Regions from separate parts of the Rossellomorea sp. DUT-2 genome, predicted to be linked through region 2. Evidence: riboswitches for the same ligand, from Rfam matches in the RefSeq annotation. Region 2 holds a riboswitch; each other region holds the start of a gene.
The links. Region 2 has a riboswitch for cobalamin ahead of ACOSV2_RS19780 (hypothetical protein). Riboswitches for the same ligand answer to the same signal wherever they lie in the genome.
Positions count from the first base shown of each region.

Region 1: another riboswitch for cobalamin. It lies ahead of ACOSV2_RS06150 (ABC transporter substrate-binding protein); the one in region 2 lies ahead of ACOSV2_RS19780 (hypothetical protein).
Region 3: another riboswitch for cobalamin. It lies ahead of ACOSV2_RS01695 (ribonucleoside-diphosphate reductase subunit alpha); the one in region 2 lies ahead of ACOSV2_RS19780 (hypothetical protein).
Region 4: another riboswitch for cobalamin. It lies ahead of ACOSV2_RS14990 (acyl-CoA thioesterase); the one in region 2 lies ahead of ACOSV2_RS19780 (hypothetical protein).

Region 1 covers NZ_JBQPEO010000002.1:109,694-115,584, forward strand. The annotation lists gene ACOSV2_RS06140 (adenosylcobinamide amidohydrolase) at 1-840, opposite strand, end outside; gene ACOSV2_RS06145 (FecCD family ABC transporter permease) at 837-1,895, opposite strand; gene ACOSV2_RS06150 (ABC transporter substrate-binding protein) at 1,858-2,823, opposite strand; cobalamin riboswitch at 2,959-3,157, opposite strand; gene msrA (peptide-methionine (S)-S-oxide reductase MsrA) at 3,381-3,911, shown strand; gene ACOSV2_RS06160 (hypothetical protein) at 3,969-4,127, shown strand; gene ACOSV2_RS06165 (phytoene desaturase family protein) at 4,176-5,681, opposite strand; gene ACOSV2_RS06170 (glycosyltransferase) at 5,882-5,891, shown strand, end outside.
Region 2 covers NZ_JBQPEO010000006.1:33,463-39,353, reverse strand. The annotation lists gene thiC (phosphomethylpyrimidine synthase ThiC) at 1-1,348, opposite strand, end outside; TPP riboswitch at 1,497-1,613, opposite strand; gene ACOSV2_RS19790 (copper homeostasis protein CutC) at 1,695-2,387, opposite strand; gene ACOSV2_RS19785 (ABC transporter substrate-binding protein) at 2,610-3,548, opposite strand; gene ACOSV2_RS19780 (hypothetical protein) at 3,569-4,090, opposite strand; cobalamin riboswitch at 4,258-4,444, opposite strand; gene ACOSV2_RS19775 (hypothetical protein) at 4,575-4,907, shown strand; gene ACOSV2_RS19770 (DUF2584 domain-containing protein) at 4,947-5,189, opposite strand; gene ACOSV2_RS19765 (alpha/beta hydrolase family protein) at 5,855-5,891, opposite strand, start outside.
Region 3 covers NZ_JBQPEO010000001.1:314,149-320,039, forward strand. The annotation lists gene gndA (NADP-dependent phosphogluconate dehydrogenase) at 1-1,066, shown strand, start outside; gene ACOSV2_RS01685 (hypothetical protein) at 1,115-1,291, opposite strand; gene ACOSV2_RS01690 (SurA N-terminal domain-containing protein) at 1,416-2,192, opposite strand; cobalamin riboswitch at 2,848-3,028, shown strand; gene ACOSV2_RS01695 (ribonucleoside-diphosphate reductase subunit alpha) at 3,172-5,421, shown strand; gene ACOSV2_RS01700 (ribonucleotide-diphosphate reductase subunit beta) at 5,441-5,891, shown strand, end outside.
Region 4 covers NZ_JBQPEO010000003.1:808,710-814,600, reverse strand. The annotation lists gene ACOSV2_RS15000 (DUF1761 domain-containing protein) at 150-518, opposite strand; gene ACOSV2_RS14995 (AraC family transcriptional regulator) at 532-1,470, opposite strand; cobalamin riboswitch at 1,574-1,764, shown strand; gene ACOSV2_RS14990 (acyl-CoA thioesterase) at 1,914-2,387, shown strand; gene ACOSV2_RS14985 (VC0807 family protein) at 2,582-3,244, shown strand; gene ACOSV2_RS14980 (helix-turn-helix domain-containing protein) at 3,366-4,616, shown strand; gene ACOSV2_RS14975 (YuzF family protein) at 4,735-4,986, shown strand; gene ACOSV2_RS14970 (hypothetical protein) at 5,079-5,264, shown strand; gene ACOSV2_RS14965 (arylamine N-acetyltransferase family protein) at 5,307-5,891, opposite strand, start outside.

The DNA of each region.
Region 1 (5,891 bases), on a different contig from region 2:
ATGTATGTATTCTTCCCTCACGTTCAGGAAGCTTTCATCTAACACAAAGTCCTCGGTCGCACTCTCCTCAGGAACAATGACCATTTGAGGTTTTGCCACTAAAGGATGAGCTTGTTTCTGAACCTTCGTACGATACACCTCTTCGATATGCTTCTCTTTCAGAACCTCTTCCGGGTGGTGAAGAAGTTTCGTTTTTCCTTTGTCTAAGAGAAGTAAGCGATCACAGTATAAACTTGCTAAATTCAAGTCATGGAAGATCGAGATAACTGTTAATTTTTCGTGAACCGTTTGATTCTTAATTAAATCCAACAATGATTTCTGATACGAAAGATCAAGGTGATTAGTAGGTTCATCAAGCAACAGGACTTGCGGTTCCTGAGCGAGAGCCTGGGCAAGAAATACCCTCTGGCGTTCTCCCCCGGACAACTCATGGAGGTAGCGGTGCTGAAAGGACGTAATGCCCGTTTGATCCATTACCTTCTCTACTATTTCTGTATCCCGTTCAGTCGTTCCTTTTAAAAAGCCTTTTTGGTGAGCATATCTCCCAAGCATAACCGTCTCCCTCACTTCATACGAAAAGGATTCCGTCGATATCTGAGGAAGTACCGCTATCTGTTTGGCTAAATCCCTTGAAGTAAAATGATGCAGTTCTTTTCCTATTAATCTGATGCTTCCATCCATTAATGGAAGCAGACCCGTCATGGCTTTTAACAAGGTCGTCTTTCCACTTCCGTTCGGTCCAAGAATCCCAAAGAATTCTCCTTTATCTATATGAAAATTCATATCTTCCACGATTATTTTCTCGTTATATCCTACTGTGACACCTTTTAGATCTATCATGATGAAAGCCCTCTTTTCTTCAGTAGAATATAAGCAAACATCGGGGCACCGATAAGAGCTGTTATCACTCCAATCGGAAGCTCGGTTGGTGCAATGATTGTTCTTGAGATGAGGTCGGCCAACACGAGAAAGCCCCCGCCTACAACGATGGACAAAGGAAGTAAGTGTCTATGGTCATGCCCTACCATCCTCCTTAGAAAATGAGGGATTACAAGCCCTACAAATCCAATTGTACCTGAAACGGCAACAGCCGCCCCCGTCAGTATACTTCCTGCAATTAAGATGAGGAGTTTTCTCTTTTGTACGGATATCCCGATATGATGGGCTTGTTCTTCACCAAAGCTCATGCCATTCAGTTCCTTGCCATTGAGAAACAAAACGATCACTCCAATTAAGAAAAAGGGCAATATAATCGTAATGTAATCCCACCCTCTCATGGATACACTTCCAAGAAGCCAACCTATGATCTGCCTTAATTCTTCTCCCGTCAGGGCAATCATTAAGGATATAAGAGAACCTAAAAAAGAGCTGAAAATGATTCCGGTTAATATGATGGTTTCTACCTTCATGGTTCTTTCAACCTTCTGTGCAAACCATAATACGAGGAACACGGTTATAATCGAACAAAGGATACTGAGAAAGGGAAGCGTAAACTTCCCAATGAACGGAATGCTCCAGTTAAAGAACAATGTAATAACAGCGCCGACCGATGCTCCTGAAGACACACCCAATGTATATGGATCAGAAAGCGGGTTGCGCAATAGTCCTTGAAAGGAAGCTCCTGCAATTGCTAAGGAACTTCCAACCAATAATGCCAATAATACTCTGGGCAATCTTATGGCATACACTATATTTGCAAACATTGGATCAGTTTCTTCCGGTAAAGGGTATCCAAACCATTTAGCTCCAACGATGAACAGAATATCCTTTGGCGGGACAGAGACGGTTCCAATCGATATACCGGCGAGAATGGCGAATAGTAAAAACGATACAGCCAACCCGTATGTTATCCATATTTTATTCTGCAAATAACTCCGGATAGATCGACTTTGCAATTTCCTCTACTCCTTCAACTAATCTCGGACCAGTACGTGTGACCAGATCTGAATGAACGTCATGGACATCTTCATTTTTCACAGCGGTTACATCTTTCCAACCTTCTCGGCCCATCACTTGTTCTTTAGGATTTTCACTATAAAAACCATAGGTTGTAATGATGACGTCAGGATTTGAAGCGATGACCGCTTCTTGATTTACTTGGACCCATCCCTTCTGATCACTCATCACATTTTCGGCATTTACCAGTGAGAGCATTTGATCAATAAAAGTATTTTTTCCTGTCGAATATATGTCAGGGGAAGGTGAAACCTCTACATACACTTTTTTCTTTTCAGATACACCACTGACTTTTTCCTTAATGGATTCAAGATCCGCTTTCATCTCAGAAATGACGGACTCAGATTCATCTTTCTTGCCGACCAATGTGCCGATGTTTTCCATCGTGGTGTACACTTCCTCAAAGCTATTGGCATCACGTACGATATAGACCTTTACCCCTGCACCTCGAAGCTGTTCTAACCCTTCTTCTGCCGACACAGCAGTGGACTCATGAGCAAGAACCAAATCCGGATTCAGACTGATAATCTTCTCAACGTTAAATTCCATTCCACCTATTTTTTCTTTCTCCGCCGCTTCTTTTGGATAATTATCAAAATCTGAAACCCCTACGATTTCCTTATTCAACCCTAACTCGAATAAGATTTCTGTGTTGCTCGGAATCAATGAAACAATATGCTTAGGTTGCTCATCCATCGTGACTTTATTATTCAGGGCGTCGTTTACTGACAAAGGAAAAGCAGATTGTCCCTGGCCCACTTCACCGCTATCTTTATTCTTTTCTACATTTTCATTGTCAGTACCGCAAGCTGAAAGGAGTCCTAGAGATACTATTAGAGCAAGAATAATTTTGAATGTGTGTTTCATACGTTTTCCTCCTGTGAATGAACTTATTTCCAGACAAAAAAACATCTCCAGTGGGACTAGAGATGTTGTGTAAGATGCATAAAAAGGCTTTAAACCGTTAAACATGCACATTACACCCTTCTATCCGCGTAGATTTGGTGCGAAAGACATTAGGCAGGTCTCCTGGCTCATGGTCAATGTTTGCTGCACCTTCCCATACCTATTGGTACAGTGGTATTCATACAGCTCACTTCCATTTACAGTGGCGGGACCGCGTTGGAATTACACCAACTTCCCTATTATGAAGCTAAAAAGTTTGCTACCGAAACTTCCGCTTCACCTAATCTCATATCGTATGTAATTTTTCCGTTCAACAGAATTATACACAAGATTCTAAGGTTAGTGAATGAAATTTGATAAACTTTGCTGAAAATAGCAGGAATACTTCTTTTCGAAGCTTTTCCCGTTGCAACCTTTCGAGCTAATAGATTGTCCCCCCCATTCTTTCGTGATAAAATCTTTTTCAAGCAATCGCTTTACTGCTTTAGAGGAGCACATATGGTACAGGAGGTTCAGCAATGAAAGAAAAAAAAGAAATCGCTACTTTTGCAGGTGGTTGTTTTTGGTGCATGGTAAAGCCATTTGATGAATTACCGGGAATAATTGATGTCGTGTCAGGTTACTCAGGGGGCCACCTTGAAAACCCAACATATCAAGATATAAAAGCAGGAAATAGTGGACATTACGAAGCTGTGCAAATCACATTTAATCCTGATGTATTCCCTTATGAAAGATTATTAGAGCTATACTGGCCACAGATTGATCCAACAGATGATGGCGGACAATTCCATGACCGAGGGGATCAATACCGGACAGCTATTTTCTATCATAATGAACACCAAAAACAATTAGCTGAAAACACAAAGAACGAAATAGCAGACAGTGGACGATTCAAGAAGCCTATCGTCACAAACATCCTTCCTGCTTCCACTTTCTATCCGGCAGAAGAATACCATCAAAAATTTTACAAGAAAAATCCAGATGAATATAAACAAGACCGGGCAAAATCAGGTCGCGATCAATTTATAGATAATCATTGGAAGAACTAAATAGTGGGATGAAAAAAACTCCTTTCGCCAAACTAATGGCAGGAAGGAGTTTTTTGTATGAAGAAAAACGAGAAAAACACAGAAGATAAAGAGCAGGTTATCGGGTTTGAAGGCCCAGGGAAAGTCGTCAATTTCTTTGACCCCTATCCTGATGAAGATGAAGAGAATGTAAATAACTCGGATACGGTAGATAATCATTCTTCAGAAAAGCAGTAAAAACATAAAAGGTGAAGATTATATAAATGTAACCTTCACCTTTTCATATTAACCAATGAATCGATTCACCTTCACTTGCTCATTAAGGATGAGTTCCGCTGTCAGTTGTCCTGAAAGTGAGACCATCGGCACACCTCCACCTGGATGGGTTGAACCTCCCACAAAGTACATATTAGAAAGCACTCTGCTCTTATTCGGAATCTTGAAGCCTCCATTAAGCTTTCGGTCTGTGACAGTCCCATAGATTGAACCACCATTCGCCCCATAAAGGGTCTGAAGGTCGTTAGGAGTGAAGGTATATTCGTATTCAATATGATCCCTTAAATTGGTTACGCCCATTTTCTCCAGCTTATCCAGCACTTTGAGTCGATATGATTCTTTGTATTGAGTCCAATCCTCACCCTCTTTTAAAGGTGGCACATGTGTCAACACAAACAGGTTTTCTTTTCCTTCAGGAGCCTGTGTGGGATCCGATTTCGACGAGATACCAATATAAATCGTCGGATCATCAGCCAGCTTATTCTCATCGAAGATTTGCCTGAATTCTTTTTTAGGATCCTTACTGAAAAAGAAGTTATGGTGAGCAAGATGATCATATTTACGGTCTACCCCAAGCAGCAGAACCAATCCTGAAACCGTAGGGGCATACTTGCTTAGTTCCTCTACTTCCTTAGGAGATTCATGATAATCAGCCAAAAGGGATTTGTAGCAAGGGATGGCCTCTAAATTCGATACAACGATGTCCGCCGTCAGCTCTTCCCCTATTTTCGTACGTATTCCTTCAGCACGGCTGCCTGTGGTGAGAATATCTTCAACTTCACAATTTAAGCGGATCTCTACATCGAGTTCCTCCAACACCTTGGCCATTGCCTCTGCAATTTTATACATTCCGCCTTTTACGTAATGGACTCCGAGCCCCAGCTGAACATATGTAAGCTGTGACATGATGGCTGGTGCATGGTAAGGTGACGAACCGACGTACATGATCAGGAAATTAAACAGCTGCTGCAAATGCTTGTCTTTAATGAATTTACGATTTGCAGCATCCATGGATTTTATCGGATCCATTTGCAGTAATTCTTTGACCGGGTGCATGGTGCGTAGGTCCTGCAAGCCATTGATGCTCTTTTTATAGAAGCTTTTCATTGTGAGCTCATACATTTTTCCACAGTAGCCTAAATAGTTAAAGAAATTATTCGCATCCTCCGTGGATGTCTTTTTCATTTCTTCTAACATCGTTGGAAGGTCCGAAGATACATCCAGGACCTTTCCGTCTTCAAAAAATGTCCTCCAGCCCGGTTCCACTCTGATAATATCCACATAATCATTCAGATCACGGCTTGCATGAGCAAAGACTTTTTCCAGAACCCACGGCATCGTAAGAATCGATGGTCCTGTATCGAAAGAAAAGCCTTTCCCTTCTCTTTTGTTTAATTTCCCGCCAAGTCTTTCCCCTTTTTCGATAATTGTAACGTCATATCCTTCTGAGGCAAGACGGATGGCTGTTGACATACCACCCAGGCCGCCACCAACGATGATTACTTTCTTTTTCATTTTCATTTCCTCCTTACGAGAAAGATCGTATTCGAATGAATAGACTATTCAGCCATTCATTGTGTCCATTTTGTCCGACTTCAAACAAATTAGGCATGAAATTATTCACACAAAACATCCAATACTGATGAATGAAGGTATCACCTTTACCGAAAATGGTTAAAATGTCGATAATAATCAAAAGATTTGAGGGTGAAAAAATGTATATTT
Region 2 (5,891 bases):
TTACATAGCACAACATGGCTGTTCCAAACCAACCGATCATGGCAGCCCCTATGGCGGAAGTAATGTGATCATACCCCGGGGCAATATCTGTCGTTAATGGGCCCAAGGTATAAAAAGGAGCTTCATGACAGATTTCCATTTGCTTATCCACATTCTCTTTAATCATATGCATCGGTACATGACCAGGGCCTTCAATCATCACCTGTACATCATGCTTCCAAGCAATTTTGGTTAGCTCGCCCAATGTTTCAAGCTCGGCAAACTGTGCTTCATCATTCGCATCAGCAATTGATCCGGGCCTTAAACCATCTCCTAAGGAAACGGAGATATCATAGGCTTTTAAAATCTTACATATATCTTCAAAATGTGAATAAAGAAAGTTCTCTTTATGATGGGCAAGACACCATTGTGCCATGATTGAACCTCCACGGGAAACAATGCCTGTTGTACGCTCAGCCGTCAGCTGAATATACCGCAATAATACACCTGCATGAATGGTGAAATAGTCAACTCCCTGCTCCGCCTGTTCGATTAATGTATCCCGGTACACATCCCATGTAAGATTCTCTGCAATTCCGTTTACTTTTTCAAGTGCTTGATAGATCGGTACCGTACCAACAGGGACAGGGGAGTTTCGAATGACCCACTCCCTTGTTGTATGAATGTTTTTCCCTGTTGATAAGTCCATTATGGTATCGGCACCCCAACGAGTTGCCCACGTCATTTTCTCCACTTCTTCTTCAACGGAAGATGATACGGCAGAGTTTCCGATATTCGCGTTTATTTTCACATGAAAGTGACGGCCGATGATCATCGGTTCACATTCAGGATGATTGATATTGGCAGGAATGATGGCCCTGCCATTTGCTACTTCTTCTCTTACAAATGAAGGATCAACATTTTCCCTGATCGCGATGAACTCCATTTCCGGTGTAATGATTCCTTTTTTCGCATAATGCATTTGAGTCACATTACGCCCCATTTTTGCCCGCATTGGGGTACGTTTGATAGTAGGGAACGACTCTACGTTTGCACGAGGATCGTCTCCTTTATAGCCGTTATCTTCCGGCTCGATTTCACGTCCCGGGTAAGCCGTGACATCTTGACGTTCTTGAATCCACTCTGTGCGAACGGGAGGTAACCCTTTATGAATATCGACTTGGTAACGCTCATCTGTATATGGTCCGCTTGTATCGTATACACGAACCGGTTCATTCTCTTCCACGCCCAAGGAAACATTCGTCCTACTCAGTTCAATTTCTCTCATCGGTACAAGTATGTCTGGCCTTGAACCTCCGACATATACTTTTTTACTGTTTTTAAATTGCGTCTTTAACTCGATTGCCACTTAACTTCTCCTCCTTTTGATTGGATCTTGGAAGTTACTGCGTCAGGCTTCCCATTGTTAAACAAAAGGACATGAAGACACAAAAAAGGGTCCTGAATAATCAGAACCCGAAATGTCAAAAAGTAGTAAGCGCCTCAAAACACAAATAAGCGCTTTCGTACTACTTCCCTACGCTGGTATCATCCAGATCAGGTTCAAAGGGTCAAAGAACTTATGCGTTCTCCTCTCAGTCCAAGCAATGTATCGGACTCCCCTAGTAGAAATATTGATAGTATTCTATTGTATTACATACTATTTTTACCATGATTCATTCTTTTTTCCAATAGTAGTATAGTAACAAATCAAATTAGGACATAATCACACTTTTGATTTCCATTACCTTTTTAGAGTCTATCCCTAAGTCATAGCTCCCATTATGACGGACACCTGATCCTACATGATATTCTCTTGCTTTTAGCTTGCTGTGTATTTCGCCTATATTATCCACAGTTAAGCCCGAACCCGGCATGATGATAGGACCACCCATTTTCTCTATTTCCCTCATTTCACCAATCGTATCCAATCCCTTACTCACTTCAGATTTTCCGCCTGATGTAAGAATTCGATCAACGTTTAAGCCTGATTGGAATATTCCTTTACATAGGGCTACTGGATCATCAGAGAGGTCGATAGCGCGGTGAAAAGTAATCGATTGACCCTTCGCATTTTGTACGATCTCCTTTAAAGCGTTGGGATCAAGCTTACCTTCAGGTGATAATGCGCCAAAAACGATGCCTCGTCCTCCCATTTCAACTATGGTTCTAACTTGATCGGCCATGGTATGCAATTCATCAGACTGATACGAGAAAGATTTACTATGTAATCGGATCATAATCTGAACAGGAATCGAAACAGTCCCTAATACTTTTTCTATCACATGAAAATCAGGAGTTAATCCTCCCTCATGTATGGCAGACACCAATTCAAGACGATCTGCTCCGGATGCTTCTGCCACTTTGGCATCCTCCTCATTCAAGACTATGACTTCCAGTTTACTCATGTTGAATTCTCCTAACGTGATGATGTTAGGTTAACTTTATCACAATGTTAAAGATTGTTGAACTTGTGATGAAAAGGATTTCCCCGCAAAAATATGTGGCTATTTAGAAAGAAGACAGTACTAATATGTTTGCTTTACAAAACCTACAAAAAGTAACAATCTATCAGAAAAAGACAATGATCCCTCTTTCAAATCATTGTCTTCCCCATCTAACATTCAATCTTATTCAGAAAACAATTCCGGATACACCGTTTTGGCTGTAAGCTCAACGGCTTCTCCAATACGTGGTCCCGGTCTTGACATAATGTCTGAATCCAAGAAATAGACTTGGCCATTTTTCACTGCATGTACATCTTTCCAGCTTTCCCGGGACTTGATTTCGGCTGTCTGCTCGTCGACATACCCCACTGTCGTTAAAATCATATTAGGATTCCGTTTAATGATTTCTTCTTCTGCAACTTTCACCCAGCCTTTTTGATCTACAAAGATATTCTCGACCCCGGCCGTTTCCAGTATTTCCTGCTGAAATGTTTCTGCTCCAGCTGTATAGATATCAGGAGATGGACTGATTTCAAAATATACTTGTTCTTTTTCCTTTAGCGTGCTTACTTTTTCTTTCACATCTGAAATCTGTTGCTTGATACCGTCTACCAATTCGTTCCCCTTCTTTTCTACTCCCATTACCGTTGCAATTTGTTCAATATCCCCATAAACATCTTCAAAGGTTTGGGCAGATTGAATGACGAATACGTTTAATCCCGCCTCTTCAAGCTGCTTCACTCCGGCATCGTCTCCAGTAGTATAAGCAATGACAACTTCCGGCTTTAGTGCAATGACCTCTTCAGCATTGACCGTCATGGAATCCGACACTCTTTTAATCTCCTTCGCTTCTTCAGGATAGTTGTCGTATTCAGTTGCCCCGGTTACCTTATCTCCGGCTCCTATGGCAAAGAGAATCTCTGTGTTACTCGGCTGTAAGGAAATAACGGTTTCCGGCACTTTCTCAAAGCTAATTTCTTCTCCCCTGTCATCGGTCACAGAATAAGACTCATTTTCAGGCTTGACTTCCTTTGTGGATGTTACTTCTTCCCCATTGCTGCACCCTGCGAAAACAACCAGAATGATTGATAATAGTAAACTATTTAACCCTGACTTTTTCATATTTCATCTTCCCCGCTTCTCTATATTTTGTCGCTATACGATTTACTCACAAAAGGAATTTCTTCAATCCCTTCACATTTATTCACATACACAGCCATCACAAACAGGACATTTGCCAGTAAATGAGCGTATTTAAATAAAATATTTTCCACTTTCATCTCAGTACTGACTTTATGTAAGGCACGGACGGACTTTTTCGCTTCACTGCGACAGGTATGAAGCGTACATGCGGCTGTACAGCCTTGCGGAAGGACAAAGGTTTGAATACGATCCTCGACTTCCGACACATAACGATCATACATTTGGCTCAATTTATTCAAGTCCTCTTCCATGATGGCCGTAATTCCCCGCACCGAGCCATTGAGATGGTACGCCATCTCAGCTAAATATAGTAAATCGCCGTGCAATTTCGGTAAGTGTTCCGTCATTGATGACGCGAGTCCGATTTTAGTCGACAGTGAATCGGTCCGGATCTCAAAATCTACAGTTGAAACTGACTCTCTCATATAGGGATAACATAAGTAGCGGAAATCCTTTGCCATATGTAAGTTCCTCCTTTCTGAATGATGTTTGTGAAACACCTATCGTATCTTCCGGGAGGGTACATAAACACAAAAAAAACCACCCAAGAATATTGGCCGGCAGTTGTCATCCATATAAAAAAAGAGATGCTAAAAAGCCGCACCATACCCTTAACTTCCGAAGAGCATAATACGATGGAAAATAGGCAGGTATCCTGGCTCGTGCGTCAGCCTACTTTAAGAACCTTCCCATCTGAATGATCAAATAGTGGTTTTCTTCTTATTTCGTCAGCACTTACAGTTGCGGAAACAGCTTCGGATTCACACCGAATTCCCTTTATGCTAAAGATCAGCACCTAATTTCTGCGTGGGTTTATTCACTTAAGGAACATTATACCACTATATCCATTTCAAAGTTGATGAAGTTTTGCATAAAAAACAAACATGTTGACGTACAAGCTTGAATATCTTTTGAGTATGTGAAGAAATGATAAGGAGGAAAAACATGAAGCGATTCGTTGTTTTGATATTATGCGCATTCTTATTAAGTGCATGCGGAGCCAAAGAAACTGCATCCTATGAATTATGTGGATTCGGGGATATGATGGTGGTGAACAAGAAGGAATATGTAAAGGTCACTGAGGAGAAGAAGCTGGTACTGGATAAAAGGCTCGGGGCTATTAAAGAAAAGATTGATAGTGAGTATCACCCCGTGAATGATTTTACGGCCAATACACTGAAAAAAGGGACACCGATTTATAGCGTGAAAAATCACAGCAACTATCTCATCGCACAGACTGAGGATAACCGCTATATTTTATATGAGGAAATCGAGTAAAAGGAGGGCTGTAAGCGGATGTTTACAGCCCTCCTTTATTTAGTTCGTGGAATTCAAGGAAATCAAACGATACAGAATCGTCGTTTTCTCATCCGTCCACTCCAGCTTTTCAATCCTGCCGTAACCACTGGGATCACTGTGTTTCGTTTTTCTGACATCTATCGGAATATGCATAGGGTAAAGGCGATATCCTTCCTTTTGGAGCTCGAACAGATTCTCTTCTTTCCGCACTTCTTTTCCTTTTGTCACAATCATCGTGTTTAATTCCAAGCCCATGCCCATTTCGCTTGACCTCAATCCTATTTTTATTTGCTCTATTTTAACATAAGAACTGCCTAGGCTCTGTCAATTAGTGTGTGCTGGATGGTGAGGGGAACTGCTTCGCTTTCCGCGGACGTTCGGCCGAGCCTCCTCAGCTTAGCCGAACCGGGTCTCGGCACGCCCGTACTTCCGCAGGAGTCTACGCAGTTCCCCTCACCATCTTCAAGAGATTTTTCATGACAGAGCTACAAAGCGTAAATCAATCTAATTAGAAAACAGAAATCTTCTATAAATCATTTACCTCCACCTTAAGGGGGTTGTTTACTAAAAGTTTTGTTTTTTTCAAAGAAACATGCTTAGAAAGTTGGTTGGAGCGGAAGGAAGCTCGACTCCTGCGGGAATAGCTGGACAGTACGAAAAGCGGAGAGGCTTTGCTCAGGGGCGACAAGCATAAGACGAGTCTGCCGGAAAGGCGCTCTTTGCCTTTTTGGCAGACTTGGCTTATGACCTCGAGCCCCAAAGCCCCGTAGCTGGACAGGTGAGACCCCGGAGGCGCAGCCTAAGGAGGCTCACCGCCAGCCCCTCGGAAAACGAGCATCCTGTAGCGGAAATCAACTATTACTTTCTTCATTAAGATAGCTACAAGCTTTGATCAAAGAAGAGCCTTTTATTTAATACACCACTGTCTATTGATTTTTCATCCATGTGCATAGCATGGAGACG
Region 3 (5,891 bases), on a different contig from region 2:
TGAAAAAGGAATCAACTTCATCGGTGCAGGTGTTTCGGGCGGAGAAGAAGGCGCTTTATACGGTCCTGCTATCATGCCGAGCGGTCAGAAGGAAGCATACGACTTAGTCGAGCCTTTCCTGACAGCGATTGCGGCCAAGGTAAAAGGCGATGCGTGCAGTACATATATCGGTCCCGATGGATCAGGCCATTATGTAAAAATGGTCCACAATGGAATTGAATACAGTGATATGCAGCTTATCTGTGAAGCGTATTATCTTATGAAAAATGTATTGGGTTTAAGCGCAACAGAGCTGCATGAGATATTCAAAGAATGGAACGCGGGGGAACTTGACAGCTACCTGATTGAAATCACGGCGGATATTTTCACAAAGGTGGATGAAGAAACAGGAAAGCCCCTTGTTGACGTGATCCTGGATACAGCAGGGCAGAAAGGAACAGGAAAATGGACGAGTATTTCTGCACTGGAATTAGGTGTACCTTTATCGATCATTACTGAATCTGTGTTTGCCCGTTTCATTTCTGCCATGAAGGAAGAAAGAGTGAAGGCAAGTAAAATCTTAAGAGGACCAAGAAATAAGGAGTTCTCCGGTAGCAAAGAAGAGTTTATCGAAATGATTCGTAAAGCACTATATCTAAGCAAGATTTGCTCATATGCACAGGGTTTCGCTCAGCTTCAATCTGCTTCGGATGAGTATAACTGGAACTTGAAGCCCGGCGAGATTTCCATGATCTTCAGAGGTGGATGCATCATTCGTGCAGGTTTCTTGGAAGATATCAAGAAAGCGTATGATCGTGAACCGGGATTAACGAATCTACTGCTTGATCCGTATTTCAAGGAAATCGTTGAAGACTATCAGGAGGAAGCAAGAGAAGTGGTGGCTACAGCCATCAAATTAGGTATCCCTGTACCGGGTCTTGCGAGTGCTTTGGCCTATTATGACAGCTATCGCTCTGAGTCACTGCCTGCCAACCTTCTTCAAGCCCAACGTGATTATTTTGGAGCTCATACGTATCAGCGTGTGGATAAAGAAGGAACATTCCATACGGATTGGTTATCTAAATAAGAAGAAAGAAAGCCCTGTGGGAATCCTACAGGGCTTCTGATTAACATATTATTCTTTGCTAGACGAGTCATCTTTCGTATGATGCTTATTTTTCTCGTCCCGCTGCTCTTTTTTTAAGTCATCGAGGGGAATTGGATCCACATTTTGCTCACTTTCATGCTGATCGAGAATGCCGTCATGATCTTTATTGATCTGCTCTGGATTGTCATTGGCTCTTTTCGTCATTATCTTTTCACCCTCCCTTACTGAGTCGTTGTTGTACCATACCCTTCGTGGGCAGAGAAAAACATCGGGGGAATAGATCATAAGAAAGCCACCTACTGTGTAGGTGGCTTTCTTTCATGGTGCATTAGATTTTTACATCAACTTTAGCATTTTTCTTTAAATCTTCTACATGCTGAACAAGTTTTTCTTGTTTTTTCTGTTGTTCTAATTGAGTTTTGATCTGAGGTTTCACTTCTTCAAATTTTGGTGCATCCTTTGATTCACCCTGACCTTGTTGACTTGCGTACTGATCGTAAAATTTCTTCATTTCATCTTCAGAGACTTCTTCTACTTTGATTTCTTTTTCAACGTAGTTAGTGTATTTGATGTTTTCGGCGATTTGAGTTTTTAACTCGTCCATCGTGAATCCGGCTTTTTTCATTGCGTCTTCAAACTTCTTTTCATCACCGTACTGCTTTTTAACTTCTTCCAGTTGTTTATTGATTTCATCCTCTGATGCTTTGTAGCCTTTTTCATCGGCCTGCTGCATAAGGAGAGTTTGTCCAACCAGGCTATCAATCGTTTGTTCTTTTATTTTCTTTGCTGCATCTTTACTTGTCGGATCTTGCCCCATCTGTTGATACTGCATTTGTGATTGAGTCAATACGTTATTGAAATCTTCACCTTTAATTTTTTCGTCATTTACAATGGCAACGATCTTATCTTTTTCAACCTTCTGTTTATCCATTTTCTTTTGCATTTCTTCCATTTGCTTCGCTTGCTCTTCTTGAGCCTTTCCATCGCTTTTTTCTTCTGTTTTCGCTTTATCGTCAGCTTGTTTTTGGCTCTCCTCGTTCGAACCGCAAGCGGCTAGTCCAATCGCTAATAATGCTACTAGTAAAGTCGTTAATAATTTTTTCATAATAGACCCCTTTCAGAAGTAAGGTGTGATTTCCAAAAAAATCACTTAATGCGCATTTTAAAGGAAAAACCCGTAAAAAGAAAGTATTTAAGCTAAAAAGTATAGATTGTAATGAGGTTGAAATACAGTGAATTACTAATATGGTCCCTCTTTCACTAGAATGTATACGATTACATTTGACTATCAACTGCCGGGCAGAAATGAAAATGTAAGAAGGTTTTCACTTGGTAGCTAAAAAAAAGAGGCTGTTCAAATCGAGTGCTTTCCTCCATTTAAACAGCCTATAAAAAATATTGGGGACCAAAGAATACTGTCAAACAACCTTCTATTTGAATTATAATGAGTGGTAACATTTTCTTCAACCAACATATAGGCAGGTGTCGGCTGACTAGTGTCCATTTGAAGGTAGTATTCAATCTTCTACTATTCTTTTCATGGAAAATAATAATTATAAGCATAATTCAAAGGAAGGATTTTTCCTTTTGTTCAACTTGTTACAACTCTTGACTTTACGAGTGTAATAGAGTGATACTATTAAAAGATTTTAACTTCTAAACAAAATCAATAGTTTCACTTGTAAATTCATTTTTAATCGTTTATGATGATACAGAACACAACATTTAGTGTTTTGTTTGATAATTGTAACTATATATTGATTATAACCTGTGAATAAGGTGTCTGAATGGACTTAAAAGGGAATCCGGTGTGAATCCGGAACTGTCCCCGCAACTGTAAGTGCTGACGAAATAAGGAACTGCCACTGTCATATACGATGGGAAGGCCTTAGAGTAGGGTGAAGCACGAGTCAGGAGACCTGCCTTGTTTATCACGTGTTATCTTCTTCGGGAATTGGGAGGATAAAGCGAGGATTGGAATAGGCACTGTCGTCTATTCATATATCTTTCGTATATAAAGCCCATCCTTCTAGAAGGATGGGCTTTTTTGAATCCTTCCCACACTGTATAAATTGGGAGGAATGATGATGTCAATCGTATCACAGGATCAAAGGATTTCAGAGGAAGCAAAAGCGATTCTTACAAATCTTCACAGTCGCTTTCCACAACTTCATTTTAAAGAATTCGATGAAAAGATTTTTAAGTATGCAGACGGTCAATCTGAATGGAGTAAAGAAAAGCTTTATCATTTCATGATACTCACGGCAGTCGAACGGATCTCTGCCCATGAACCTGATTGGACGTATGTGGCTGCAGAATTATATTTATTGAAACTTTATCGTACAATCGCCTATTCAAGGAGAGTGGAAGAAAGCGCGTTGTACAGTTCCTTTTATGAATTAATTCAAGACTTGACTGATAGGAAACTATATACACCCGCACTATTGGAATCATATAGCAAGGAAGAAATTCACTCTTTGGGGAGGGTCATGGATTCATCTAAAGACCATCTGTTTACGTACATAGGGATCGTCACACTATCAGAGAGGTATTTAACCAAGTCCCATGATGGTGAAATCCTTGAATTGCCTCAGGAGCGATTGCTGATCATCGCCATGACGCTCTTTATGAACGAACCCTGTGATATGCGACTGGCGCTTATTAAAGAAGCTTACTGGGCCCTGTCTAATTTGTATATGACGGTTGCAACCCCTACGTTTGCCAACGCCGGCAAAAGCCATGGTCAGTTATCGAGCTGTTTTATTGATACGGTAGCCGACGATTTAAGAAGTATTTATGACAGTAATACAGATGTTTCCACACTAAGTAAAAACGGTGGCGGTCTCGGTATCTATCTGGGGAAGGTCCGGAGCAGAGGTAGTAATATCAAAGGCTTCAAGGGAGTAAGTTCAGGTGTTATACCATGGATGAAGCAACTAAATAACACAGCCGTATCCGTTGATCAATTAGGTCAACGTCAAGGAGCGATTGCTGTTTATTTGGATGTATGGCATAAGGATATTTTTCCTTTTCTTGATACCCGATTAAATAATGGAGATGAAAGGCAGCGTACTCATGACCTTTTCACTGGAGTAAGCTTACCGGATTTATTCATGGAACAAGTGGAGGATAGAGGGGATTGGTACTTATTCGATCCTCATGAAGTGAGGGTGGTCATGGGATATTCCCTGGAAGATTACTATGATGAGTGTGAGGGAGAAGGTTCGTTCAGGGATAAGTATTGGGAGTGTGTAGAATGTCCCGATCTTTCCAGGGAAGTGGTTCCTGCGATTGAAATTTTCAAGCGGATCATGATTTCCCAGCTCGAAACGGGTACACCCTATATGTTTTACCGCGATTCAGTCAATCGGCTAAATGCCAATGGGCATAAGGGAATGATTTACTGTAGTAATTTATGTACGGAAATCGCCCAGAATATGAGTGCGACCGTCATGGAAGAAGAGGTCATAAAGGACGGTAAAATCATTACCTATAAATCTCCGGGAGATTATGTCGTCTGTAATTTGGCATCTGTTTCTCTAGCCAAAACAATCATGGATGATGAGCTGGAAAGAGTCGTGTCCATAGGAGTGAGATTACTTGATAATGTCATAGATATTAATAAGCTTCCTGTCCTGCAAGCCCAACTGACAAACAGGCGCTATAGAGGGATTGGATTAGGAACCTTTGGATGGCATCACCTCCTTGCATTGAAAGGTTTGAAGTGGGAGAGCGATGAAGCAGTTGATTATTGTGATTCGCTTTACGAGGATGTTGCTTATTACACAATCAAAGCCAGTCATGAATTAGCGAAAGAAAAAGGCTCCTATCCCTATTTCAGCGGTTCCGACTGGTCGACTGGAGAATATTTTTCAAAGAAAGGGTATTCCGGACCGAGGTGGGATGCACTCAGGTATGATGTTTCCTCCCGGGGAATCCGAAACGGATATTTAATGGCGGTAGCACCCAATTCGTCCACTTCGATCATAGCCGGATCTACAGCGAGTATAGATCCCTTATTCAGATTAGAGTACTCGGAAGAAAAGAAAGACTATAAGATTCCCGTTACAGCACCTGATTTATCATCTAAGACGACCTGGTATTACAAAACGGCTTATAACGTAGATCAGCACTGGAGTATTAAACAAAATGAGAAGAGACAGAGACATATAGATCAAGGAATATCGTTTAACTTGTATGTGAGGAATGATATCAAGGCGATCGAGTTACTATCTCTTCATTTAGATGCATGGAAGTCAGGATTGAAAACGACCTACTATGTGAGATCAACATCTGTTTCAAATTTTGAAGAATGTGAAAGCTGCCATAGCTAGCAGGGAGGAAGATGATAACGTGAATGGGTTGAAGCAGCGAATCTTAATAGATTCTGAGGCACCAAATAAATCTACCGGAATTGTAAATGGACAAAGCTCGAATATATTAAACTGGGATGATGTCAGGTTCTCTTGGGCCTATCCAAAGTATAAGAGAATGCTGGGGAATTTCTGGACGCCTTTTGAGATCAACATGGCAAAGGATATCAAGCAGTTCCCTACTCTTTCATCAAGGGAGCAGGAGTCCTTTTTGAAAATCATCGGCTTACTGGCTCTCCTTGATAGTGTGCAGACCGATTACGCCGGTAAAGTGGCAGACTATCTCACGGATTCCAGCCTGAATGCATTGATGATCATTTTGGCACAGCAAGAGGTCGTCCATAACCATTCGTACAGTTACGTGTTATCCAGCATCGTGTCCAAAAAGAAGCAGGATGAAGTGTTTGATTTCTGGAAGAACGATCCAATTT
Region 4 (5,891 bases), on a different contig from region 2:
TCAGTCGAGCAACTGACTTATTAATTAATAAAATGGCTAGCTACAATATTATCTACGGAAGAGTGCTAGAAAAGTTTCAATAATTTAGGTGAATCTCCTAATTTTATATAAAAAAAGGCTCGAACCTTTAAATAGTTCGAGCTTACAATCTATAACAACCAGCCGTGTACAGCCCCTATCAGGGTAAATATGATGAGATGATCTCCAATTGCGATAAGAAACATCCGTTTTGTCATAAGACCAAATAAAGTATTTTTCAAGTAGACAATGGAAATAAGAATCCCAATGAATACACCTGTCAAAGCTCCTTGGACTAGTCCATTGGAACCGGTGGCTTGAACGAAAATCCCAACAAGAAGTGAGCTGATAAATGCAACAATAACAGCCACTGCATATTTAATCGGTCCAGTACTATCCTGTTCCTTCTTTCCTAGTAAAATAGAATAATAAATTCCGCCGTATACCATATACACCACAGCCCCCACTAAAACCGCGAGTAAATTCACATTTAATTCCATCCCTATTCCTCCATTAATTCGGCTCAATGGCTAAAGCGATCGCTTTAATGTTACATCCAATATCGAGAGTTCCTTGTAGATTGATCATTTCCACAAGTTCAATCGGATTCCCAAGGTATCTGTATCCGCTTTTCGGCAGCCAATAGCTGTAAAGTTCAGAATAGCATTCGATTAACTTCCCTCTTTCCCGGTAGTCGACAGGTTCATCGAATTCATAAACCACATGCTTACTGCCTCGAAATAGATAGAGTTCCTCATCCTCCGCGTCATTTTTATTTTCGATGGCCATGCGACACTCATACCTGCTTTTTTCAGGTGGGGTAATATAAGGGTTGCTCTTTGGAACTCCGAATATCAAAGGACTCTTCTCTATGAGGTTTCTGGCATTCCCCCATCTGTATAGATCTTGCCAGGCTTCTGTAATGCCTTCGATATATGACCCGATATGAAATCTATTGACGGTTGAACACTCTGGAAAATGAGCGATCTTTACTTTCGATAAATCCAGCCATTTAAACTCATTATAGGATTCTTCATCCTGGAATGCTTTCGCTTTTGTGCTGAAAAGTTTAGATTTCTTGCTATTAAGATATTCCCGCGGAAAACGCTCTAAATAGGCACCTTCCCGCCAGCTTTTGGGGCTGGTTTTAAAGTAAGCATTAAAAGAATAGGTGAAATAGGATAACGATGAAAAACCACATATGAACGCAATTTGTGTGATAGGAAGCTGTGGCTCGTAAATGAGCATATGCGCTGCATTTTCCAAGCGCATTCTTTTCACATAACCTGCTGGTGTTTCACCGATCAGCCTTTTAAACATCCTCTGAAAGTGATAAGGGGAATAGGTTGATACTTTGGCTAACTGTTCTAAGGATAAATCTTCACTTAGATGTTGATCGATATACTCTACTACTTTATCGATTTGGTTCCTTTGTATTTTGTCTTGTGGCATTTTTCAGACCTCACTACCTTTTTGAAAAGCACTTGTTTATAAATTTTACCATAATCCTTCTCCTCACTCACTAAGGGTTATGGTAAAATAATAGCGTTCACAATTTGATCATTGCTCATTGGTGAAGATGATCTATAGTTCATTTTCTTAAAAGGGAAGTTGGTGAAAGTCCAACGCGGTCCCGCCACTGTAAAGCTGAGAATTCGTATGGATCCACTGTTTCGAATCGAAATGGGAAGGAATACGAAATCGCTGACGCTGAGCCAGGAGACCTGCCAAATGGGAAGAACACAGAAGTTCCTACGGGAGATAGGAGGGTGTTGCGCTAATGAGACGTCACCAGTGGAATCACTGTACTCTGAACGTTCGCCTGGAATAGCCGCATCTTCTTTTTCAAAAGAAGATGCTTTTTTGTTTCATACTACAAACGGGGAGATGAGGAAATGGAACAAGCTTATTCAGTTGAACGTTCACGAACCATACAAACAAAATTGGTATTGCCGCCTGACACCAATCATATGCAAACCATATTTGGAGGGAAGGTTTTATCCTATATTGATGAGATTGCGGCACTATCCGCCATGAAACACTCCAGTTCAGTCGTCGTCACGGCATCGATCGACTCCGTCGACTTCTTATCATCCGCCACGGTCGGCGACGCTTTAAGTCTTGAGGCATACGTCACTTCCACAGGCAGAACATCAATGGAAGTGTATGTAAAGGTGTACTCTACGAATCTCGTAACGAGTGTCAAAACCCTGACGACAGAATCTTTCCTTACAATGGTCGCTGTTGATGAAAAGGGAACACCGAAGCCGGTGCCAATGGTCATTCCTCAAACGGAAGAAGAAACGAGACTATTCAAAACGGCTCCTTTGCGAAAAGAGCATAGAAAGAATCGCGCGCTAATTTTATAATCAATCTCTGATTCACTGACTAACTAATATAATAATACTCAGAGTTTTCTAAGCTCTGAGTGTTTTTAAAAGAATTATCATCTAACTTTCAAATGAGAATTGGGACTCATTTGGAAAGAAAACTCATATTGTGAAACTTCTTCCCCTTTTGTCCGTATGAAAAGTAACAGTAAAAAGAAGGAAGAGGGATAAAGTTGAAAAGGAATTTTGTCTTATTGGACTTGTTGATTTATGTGGCACTACCTCTTTTCGCATGGAACATATTGAGGGATTACATTGGAGATTACTATGCCATGCTCCTTTCCTCTGTTCCAGGAATCATCTATACGGTTTATCGATTTATCGAAATGAAGAAAGTAAATACGTTTGGCTTGTTCATTTTAGTCACATTGGTTGTCGGTACTCTGATTGACGTACTGGCTGGTTCCTCCATCCAACTCCTATGGAATAATGTATACTATGCCGCTGCTTTAAGTCTGTTTTTCTTCATCACCATGTTGTTCAGAAAACCGATTTCCCTTTTCTTTGGACTTGACTTTGCAGAGCTTCAAGGATACGACCGAACCTTTAGTAAGCGACTCTACTACAAAAAGCCTCTCTTTCGAATCTTTCAATTAATCACCCTGTGTTTTGCCTTAAGAAGCGGGATTCAGGCAATTGTTAATGCATGGCTTATCGTGGAGTACGGGGTTGAAGCATTCGATAAAGGGATCATTCTCCGCCAAGCCTTCAGCTGGATCATGACCGGGATTACCGTGGCTGGTTTCATTTATATAGGGAAGATCATACAGGATTCTCCTCAATTGGTGAAAAAAGTGCGGACTGAATTGGATGAAGAAGAGAGAAAATCAGTTTAGTAACAGAGCTAGTATTAAATTTGGATGTTTTTGCCTTCAGACCTCCGTCTTGTCCCCCATCTATAGAACAAACAAAGATATTTCCCTATAATGATAAATAAACTGTCACTCGGGGTGTACTATGATTGAAGGTAAATTAATTAAATTTCATCGCGAAGATTCGGGTTTGACTCAAGAGCAGCTCGCACAGGGGATCTGTTCCACCACCCATCTAAGTAAAATCGAAAGAGGCATCACAGAGTATTCTAGTGAAATTACTGATTTACTTGCAAAAAAACTTGGAATCAATCTGGATGTTGAACGTTCCCGCTATCATTCCTTACAGGTTAAATTATCAGAATGGAACGATGCGATCATTATGATTCGAACCAATGAAATCCATCAATTCAAAGGGGAAATTGAAAAAGAACCTTTAAGGTATCTATCTGATTTCATTGTTCAATACAATCTTTTCTTAGCAAGATATTATTTATTTTTGAATAAACATGGAAAAGCACAAGAAATACTGTCCATGTTCGAACATAAAAACTACACGCTTTCCCCCTTTGAACAAAATTTATTGCTCCATGTCAAGGGGATCTATTATCATTCGACAAGGCAGTTTAACTCTTGCATCAAAGTATTAAAACAGATCGACGAGGAATATCCGAACTCCGAATATTATTTTCATTTGGCATTAGCCTATCATTCGATTCATTCAAACACCTTTGCTTATTATTATGGGCAAAGAGCACTGCACTTTTTCCAAAAAACATTAAATATCCTGAGGGTCATCGATTCAGAAACACTGATTCTAATTCAATTGAATGCCAAAGAACCCTTTGATATGGAAGAAACAAAACAACAGTACGATAAGCTCCTCAGGGTCTGTGAATCCGTCAATTCAAACGATCGGGCGCATAAGATACATAATAATCTTGGATTCGAATATTTCAGGAGAAAACGATATTCTGAATCAAAGGCATCCTATGAAGAAGCATTAAATCTTATCAATGACGAAACCCCGGCATCGCATTATTTAGTTACGCTCAGTGGATATATACTTGCTTGTATGAAAGGGAATCTACTATCTTCCCGGGAACTCAATCACTTAGCGACAAAAGGACTGAAAATGGCAACTGAGCATCAGGATCCCACTTACGTATTCTTTGAGATTTACTTGCTGACCATAAAGGGAAATGAAAAAGAACTATATGAGTATATTGAAAATACAGCTCTCCCCCATTTCAAAGAAACGGGGAGTCAATTGATGTATCAGCATTATGAAAGACAACTATTTTTGTACTATGTAAAAACCGGACAGAGAGAGAAAGGGTTCCAACTTGCATCCGATAAGATGTCCAATGAGATAAGTTATTACGAATTAGAGTAAGGAATGGACCCAATATTACCAGGGTTCATTCCTTTCTTCGTAAAAATACTACAAACCACCCTTACTACATACAAATGAATGGATACCCTATAAATTTCATTATGAAGGAGAGTGCCTCATGTATAGCTATTATCACCCTTATAATCGTAACCAGGGCACGAATGTAAATACTTCGTATACCACGTTGATTGATCCATTCGTCGTCAGCAGACTGCAGTCCGTTATGGGAAAAATGCTCATTGTGGAGACAACGAAAGATACGATTCGAGGCGACTTGATCGAGGTTCAACCAGATCACATCAGCTTAAAAGCTGGTGACTCTGTCTTTTTCGTAAGGATTCAACAAATCGTCTCCATAATGCCTGTGTAAATAGGCCATCTGTTAGTAAGTAAAACCGATAATCTTGGGTTCAACTTCCCCTTCCCTCCGACATATACTATCCTGAGAGGAGGCATGACAGAATGGATCGTTTTATCCTTTTATTAGTAGCAGGTATTTTATCCGGATTTGCATTGTTGAAAGCTCCTTTAGCAGGTACTTTTTTAGCGAGCATTGCCCCGGTAACGAACATCATTGGCATATTGGCAATTCTCATATTCTCTCTTTTCCTTATATATAAAGGCGTTATGGAAATACTCGGCAAGTAAAGATATTGACTCAGATTTTTTCTGAGTCTTTTTTTATGCTCATTATTCAAACCAGATGTTCAGTAGTTTTTGATATCTTTCATGATCGATTTCCTCTTTCTCCATCTCTCCATCCTTCCATTGTGTAAAGGACGTATCGGTTAACGTTACATTTCCGTTATCAGTCCGTTTTGTCAGCAATGGATGCTTGTTAAAAGGGGAACCTGAATGTGTGGAAATAATTGTTTGAATGTCATTCAATTGAGTGACATCCTTTATGAGGTCCCCCGAATCGAAAGCATATCCGGTTCTCCATTCCGAATGCTTATGCTTTAATTTCATTTCAAAGATATAATCTCCATGGGGACTGTCGGCCTCTTTAACTCTAAACTCCCCATTTGAAGAAACGACCGCTTTTCCCGATAATGGTACTGGTTTTAACGGGAGATTTCCTCCAAACCCCGTATCAATCACATATGCTGTATCTTTATGAGTGACTAAAATGACCACATGGGTTCTTCCTAACGTCTGGTACTGCTCTTTATCATGATCGTAAACGACTCCACGAACGAGAGATGCATCAAATTGATTTTCGATCAAAAATAAATAAAACAATGAATTCAATTCATAACATAGGCCCCCTTCGTT